DNA from 3 places in the Klebsiella electrica genome. Region 2 is predicted to be linked to each of the others. Evidence: predicted binding sites of a transcription regulator. Region 2 holds the regulator's gene; each other region holds the start of a gene.

Region 1 (2,277 bases), 570 kb from region 2:
TTTGTCCATCGCTTCGCCCGGATGGATTTTGTTCTTAATACCGTCAAGGCCAGCCATCAGCAGTGCTGCGAAGCACAGGTACGGGTTAGCCGCCGGGTCCGGGAAGCGCACTTCAATACGGCGTGCTTTCGGCGAGGTGACTACCGGAATACGGATGGAAGCGGAACGGTTACGGGCGGAGTAAGCCAGCATGACCGGTGCTTCATAACCCGGGACCAGACGCTTGTAGGAGTTGGTGGTCGGGTTTGCCAGGGCGTTGATCGCTTTAGCGTGCTTGATAACGCCGCCGATGTAGTACAGCGCTTGTTCAGACAGACCTGCATACTTGTCGCCAGAGAACAGGTTAACGCCGTTCTTGGACAGAGACATGTGGCAGTGCATACCGGAACCGTTGTCACCGAACATTGGTTTCGGCATGAAGGTCGCGGTTTTACCGAAACGGTGTGCAACGTTGTGCACAACGTATTTGTAGATCTGAATTTCGTCCGCTTTTTTGGTCATGGTGTTGAAACGGGTCGCGATTTCGTTCTGACCCGCGGTAGCCACTTCGTGGTGGTGAGCTTCAACAACCAGGCCCATTTCTTCCAGGATCATACACATGGTAGAACGGATGTCCTGAGAGGAGTCAACCGGCGGAACCGGGAAGTAACCCCCTTTCACGCCTGGGCGGTGACCTTTGTTACCACCTTCGTATTTGGTGGAGGAGTTCCATGCGCCTTCGATGTCGTCGATAGCCACGTGGGAGCCAGAGATAGAGGCGCCGAAACGGATATCGTCGAACAGGAAGAATTCTGGTTCTGGCCCAAACAGAACGGTGTCTGCGATGCCAGTAGAGCGCAGGTATTCTTCAGCGCGTTTTGCGATGGAGCGCGGGTCACGGTCGTAGCCCTGCAGCGTGCCTGGTTCCAGGATATCGCAGCGGATGATCAGAGTCGGTTCTTCATAGAACGGGTCGATCAGCGCAGTGGTCGCATCCGGCATCAGAACCATGTCAGATTCGTTAATACCTTTCCAGCCACCAATCGAGGAGCCATCAAACATTTTGCCTTCTTCGAAGAATTCGGCATTTACCTGATGAGAAGGAATTGTGACGTGCTGTTCTTTACCTTTGGTATCGGTGAAGCGCAGATCGACAAACTTCACTTCGTGCTCGTTCAGCATCGTCAAAACGTGTTCAGCGGACATACTTAAACTCTCCCGGATTGGTCATTGTCGTCGTGGAAACGAAAACTTTTTAACTACGAAAAGTGGCGTTGTTGCCTTAAAAAATATAAAGCGAAATCTGTGCCAACTTTTAAATTGCCCCCAAAAGGCGTTATCATGCACTCCATCGTGCAAAAGGGCTGCACCATTATGAATGCATTGCACCAATATAGTGCAATTGCGTGAACGTTGGGCACTAATTTGGTGCAATTGACCTTGAATAACCCTTTTAACGCTCCGTGAAAGCGATCACAAAGAAACTCTGCAATACTTGTTTGCGGAGGATGTTTGTGATCCTGTTTTGTACTGCGATTAATCCGTGTACAATAACGCGCTATTTCTAATGCCTGAGGCAAAGTTGTGATCGAAAATTTGCGTAATATCGCCATCATCGCGCACGTTGACCATGGTAAAACTACCCTGGTTGATAAGCTGCTGCAGCAATCCGGTACGTTCGATGCGCGTGCCGAAACTCAAGAACGAGTGATGGACTCCAACGATTTGGAGAAAGAGCGTGGGATTACTATCCTCGCGAAAAACACCGCCATCAAATGGAATGACTACCGTATCAACATCGTTGATACCCCTGGGCACGCCGACTTCGGAGGTGAGGTTGAGCGTGTCATGTCCATGGTTGACTCTGTGCTGCTGGTGGTTGACGCATTTGACGGCCCGATGCCGCAGACGCGCTTCGTGACCAAAAAAGCCTTTGCTCATGGCCTGAAGCCGATTGTCGTTATCAACAAAGTTGACCGTCCTGGCGCGCGCCCTGACTGGGTTGTCGATCAGGTATTCGACCTGTTCGTTAACCTCGACGCTACCGACGAACAGCTGGACTTCCCGATCGTTTACGCTTCTGCGCTGAACGGTATTGCGGGTCTGGATCACGAAGATATGGCTGAAGATATGACTCCGCTGTATCAGACTATCGTCGATCGTGTTCCGGCGCCGAACGTTGACCTTGATGGCCCGCTGCTGATGCAGATCTCCCAGCTGGACTACAACAACTACGTTGGCGTCATTGGCATCGGCCGCATCAAACGCGGTAAAGTGAAGCCAAACCAGCAGGTCACT
Region 2 (2,277 bases):
TGGATGAGCCCTTCGCCGGCGTTGACCCCATTTCCGTTATCGATATCAAACGGATAATCGAGCATCTGCGTGACAGCGGTCTTGGCGTGCTGATCACCGACCATAACGTCAGGGAGACGCTGGCCGTCTGCGAACGCGCCTATATCGTCAGCCAGGGTCACCTGATAGCCCACGGCACACCGCAACAAATCCTTGAAGACGAGCAGGTTAAGCGCGTGTATCTTGGGGAAGACTTCAGACTCTGATAGGGTAGAGGTTACAGACGTTTTAGCCGGAGATATTAGCCCTGAATATGAAGCAAGGTTTGCAATTAAGGCTAAGCCAACAGCTTGCCATGACGCCACAACTGCAACAGGCTATTCGCTTGCTGCAGCTGTCCACGTTAGAACTCCAGCAAGAACTCCAGCAGGCGCTGGAGAGTAATCCGCTGCTTGAGCAAACCGATCTTCACGATGAGGTAGAAACCAAAGAGGTTGAGGACCGCGAATCGCTGGACACCGTCGACGCTCTTGAACAAAAAGATATGCCGGAAGAGCTGCCGCTCGACGCCAGCTGGGATGAAATCTACACCGCCGGCACGCCGTCCGGGAACGGCGTTGATTACCAGGACGACGAGCTGCCTGTTTATCAAGGCGAAACGACCCAAAGCCTGCAGGATTACCTGATGTGGCAGGTTGAACTGACGCCGTTTACCGACACCGATCGCGCGATTGCCACATCGATTGTCGATGCCGTCGATGACACCGGCTACCTCACCATTCGGCTGGAAGATATTGTCGAGAGTATCGACGATGACGAAATTGGTCTCGAAGAAGTTGAAGCGGTACTTAAGCGCATCCAGCGCTTTGACCCGGTCGGCGTCGCGGCAAAAGATCTGCGCGACTGTCTGCTGGTTCAGCTTTCACAATATGCCAAAGAGACGCCGTGGCTGGAAGAAGCCCGGCTTATCATCAGCGATCATCTCGATCTGCTCGCCAACCACGATTTCCGCTCCCTGATGCGCGTCACCCGACTGAAAGAAGAGGTGCTGAAAGAGGCGGTTAATCTGATCCAGTCGCTCGATCCGCGCCCCGGTCAGTCGATCCAGACCGGCGAGCCGGAATACGTCATTCCCGACGTACTGGTACGTAAGGTCGGCGGCCGCTGGGTCGTGGAGCTTAACTCCGACAGCATCCCACGCCTGAAGATCAACCAGCATTATGCGGCCATGGGCAACAGCGCGCGCAATGATGCAGACAGCCAGTTTATCCGCAGCAACCTGCAGGAGGCTCGCTGGCTAATCAAGAGTCTGGAAAGCCGCAATGATACGCTGCTGCGCGTTAGCCGCTGCATCGTTGAACAGCAGCAGTCCTTCTTCGAACAAGGAGAGGAGTTCATGAAACCGATGGTACTGGCCGATATCGCCCAGGCCGTCGAAATGCATGAATCCACTATTTCACGCGTGACCACCCAAAAATATCTGCACAGTCCGCGCGGTATTTTTGAGCTGAAATATTTCTTTTCCAGCCACGTCAATACAGAGGGCGGCGGCGAGGCATCGTCGACGGCCATTCGGGCGCTGGTGAAGAAGTTAATCGCCGCGGAGAATCCCGCGAAGCCGTTGAGTGACAGTAAGCTGACCACCCTCCTGTCTGAACAGGGTATTATGGTGGCACGTCGTACCGTCGCTAAGTACCGAGAGTCTTTATCCATTCCGCCATCTAACCAGCGTAAACAACTGGTTTGATACAACCGATAAGGAAGACACTATGCAGCTCAACATTACAGGACACAACGTCGAAATAACCCCTGCACTGCGTGAATTCGTTAATGCGAAGTTCAGCAAACTGGAGCAGTTTTTCGACAGGATCAATCAGGTCTATATTGTGTTAAAAGTAGAGAAGGTGACGCAAATTGCGGACGCCAATCTGCATGTCAACGGTGGCGAAATCCATGCCAGTGCGGAAGGGCAGGATATGTATGCCGCTATCGATGGACTCATCGATAAGCTGGCAAGACAGCTAACAAAACATAAAGATAAACTAAAACAACACTAATTGTCCGGGCGTCGCCCTTGCCTGCTGCTGGCTTTTATCGGTAGCCGGCAAGGGACGCGCTCAGGTGAAATTATGATGAACAACGATTCGGCTCTACAACTGAGCAATGTCCTTAATCAGGAATGTACCCGTAGCCAGGTTCACTGCCAGAGCAAAAAGCGCGCGCTGGAAATCATCAGTGAGCTGGCAGCGAAACAGTTAGGTTTGCCGCCGCAGGTGGTGTTTGAGGCGATCCTCACCC
Region 3 (2,277 bases), 530 kb from region 2:
CCAGCTCTTTGCCGGTGCCGGTTTCTCCGCTAATCAGCACGTTCAAATCCGACGCGGCGACGATATCGATCTCTTTTTTCAACTGCTGTATCGGCGCCGACAGGCCGATAATCTCCTGGCGGTCGGGAGGCGTATAGCTCGCGCTCGCCTCCGGCAGCACGTTCTGATTTTCGAGGCGGGCAATGAGCAGCGCGTTATTCAGCGCCCCTGCCACCAGCGCCGCAATCAGCCGTAGCTCCTCATCGCTGAAGCTATCGAAACGGTCGGCGTCCATCCCGTCGAGAGTCAAAGCGCCTATCAGGGTTTGTCCGGCAAACAGCGGCAGCCCTACGCAGGCGTGAACCTTGAGGCTCTCCTGGCCGGGAATCAACCCGTCATAAGGGTCGGGCAGATCGCTGTCCGCCGGAAAGCGCACGACGTCCCCCGCGCGGGCAATCGCCTCCAGCCGCGGGTGCCCGGCCAATGCAAAGCGTCGCCCCAGCACATCCTGAGCCAGTCCGTCGATCGCCAGCGGCACAAACTGATGGGCATCGTAGCGCAGCAGCGCCGAGGCATCACATCCCAGCACCTGCCGCAGGGTGGCTATCAAACGCGAGAACCGGTCGGCGTGACCAATATCGCTTTGTAAATCAATGGCGATTTTCGCCAGTACCTCTACGGAAAAGCTCATTGCAGCCCCATTGTCATTTTGACATTAATCATTGTCATAACGACTATTTTAACCATTGTCATTTTGACATCAACCGCTTTAAGAAGAAAATATAAAAACATTTAAAATCAATAAATTAAAAAGTTGGCATGCAACTTGATATAAGCAATTCATCTTATCTGAACACGCTGAATTAATTGAGGTGGCTATGTCTGTTGTGGTTAAAAATAATATTCATTGGGTTGGCCAACGTGACTGGGAAGTGCGTGATTTTCACGGTACTGAATACAAAACGCTGCGCGGCAGTAGCTACAACAGCTATCTCATCCGTGAAGAGAAAAATATCCTGATTGATACCGTCGATCATAAATTCAGCCGCGAGTTCGTGCAGAACCTGCGTAGCGAGATCGATCTTGCCGATATTGACTGCATCGTGATTAACCATGCGGAAGAAGACCATGCCGGCGCGCTGACCGAGCTGATGAACAGTATCCCGGATACGCCGATTTACTGCACCGCCAACGCCATTGACTCCATAACCGGCCATCACCATCACCCGGAGTGGAACTTTAAGGTGGTGAAAACCGGGGACAGCCTCGACATCGGTAACGGCAAGCAGCTGATCTTCGTCGAAACGCCGATGCTGCACTGGCCGGACAGCATGATGACCTATATGACCGGCGATGCGGTGCTGTTCAGCAACGACGCCTTCGGCCAGCACTACTGCGACGAGCACCTGTTTAATGACGAAGTCGATCAGAGCGAGCTGTTCGAGCAGTGTCAGCGCTACTATGCCAACATCCTGACCCCGTTCAGCCGCCTGGTGACGCCAAAAATCACCGAAATCCTCGGCTTTAACCTGCCGGTCGACATGATAGCCACCTCCCACGGCGTGGTCTGGCGCGACAACCCGACGCAAATCGTTGAGCTGTACCTGAAATGGGCCGCCGATTACCAGGAAGACCGCATCACGCTCTTCTATGACACCATGTCGAACAATACCCGCATGATGGCCGATGCGATAGCCCAGGGAATTACCGACATGGACCCGCGCGTGGCGGTGAAAATCTTCAACGTCGCCCGTAGCGATAAAAACGAAATCCTGACCAACGTCTTCCGCTCAAAAGGGGTGCTGGTCGGCACCTCGACCATGAATAATGTGATGATGCCGAAAATCGCCGGACTGGTTGAAGAGATGACCGGCCTGCGTTTTCGCAATAAGCGCGCCAGCGCCTTCGGCTCTCACGGCTGGAGCGGCGGTGCGGTCGATCGCCTGTCCACCCGCTTACAGGATGCCGGCTTTGAAATGTCGCTGAGCCTGAAGGCCAAATGGCGCCCGGACCTCGACGCGCTGGAGCTGTGCCGCGAACACGGCCGTGAAATTGCCCGCCAGTGGGCGCTTTCGCCGCTGCCGGTCGCCGCAGTACAAACCGCGCCGGAACAAGAAAACTGCGCCTGTGCAGCAGCAGCCGATCTCGGCCCGTCGATGCAGTGCAGCGTCTGCCAGTGGGTTTACGATCCGGCGAAAGGCGAACCGAACCAGGATGTCCAGCCGGGGACGCCGTGGAGCGAGGTCCCGGATAACTTCCTGTGCCCGGAATGCTCTCTCGGCAAAGAGGTATTTGACG

What was found. Region 2 encodes sigma-54, which starts transcription at its own class of promoters, with help from an activator protein. Its sites were predicted from a motif close to GTTGGCACANNTTTCGCTNT; they were not measured.
Region 1: glnA (glutamate--ammonia ligase) is a predicted target of sigma-54. The motif match lies at 1,273-1,292, and genes of this name have one in related genera.
Region 3: norV (anaerobic nitric oxide reductase flavorubredoxin) is a predicted target of sigma-54. The motif match lies at 793-812, and genes of this name have one in related genera.

What each region holds. Positions count from the first base shown of each region.
Region 1 covers NZ_CP041247.1:5,196,214-5,198,490, reverse strand. The annotation lists gene glnA (glutamate--ammonia ligase) at 1-1,185, opposite strand, end outside; gene typA (ribosome-dependent GTPase TypA) at 1,564-2,277, shown strand, end outside.
Region 2 covers NZ_CP041247.1:502,225-504,501, reverse strand. The annotation lists gene lptB (LPS export ABC transporter ATP-binding protein) at 1-245, shown strand, start outside; gene rpoN (RNA polymerase factor sigma-54) at 293-1,726, shown strand; gene hpf (ribosome hibernation promoting factor) at 1,749-2,036, shown strand; gene ptsN (PTS IIA-like nitrogen regulatory protein PtsN) at 2,109-2,277, shown strand, end outside.
Region 3 covers NZ_CP041247.1:1,031,754-1,034,030, reverse strand. The annotation lists gene norR (nitric oxide reductase transcriptional regulator NorR) at 1-670, opposite strand, end outside; gene norV (anaerobic nitric oxide reductase flavorubredoxin) at 858-2,277, shown strand, end outside.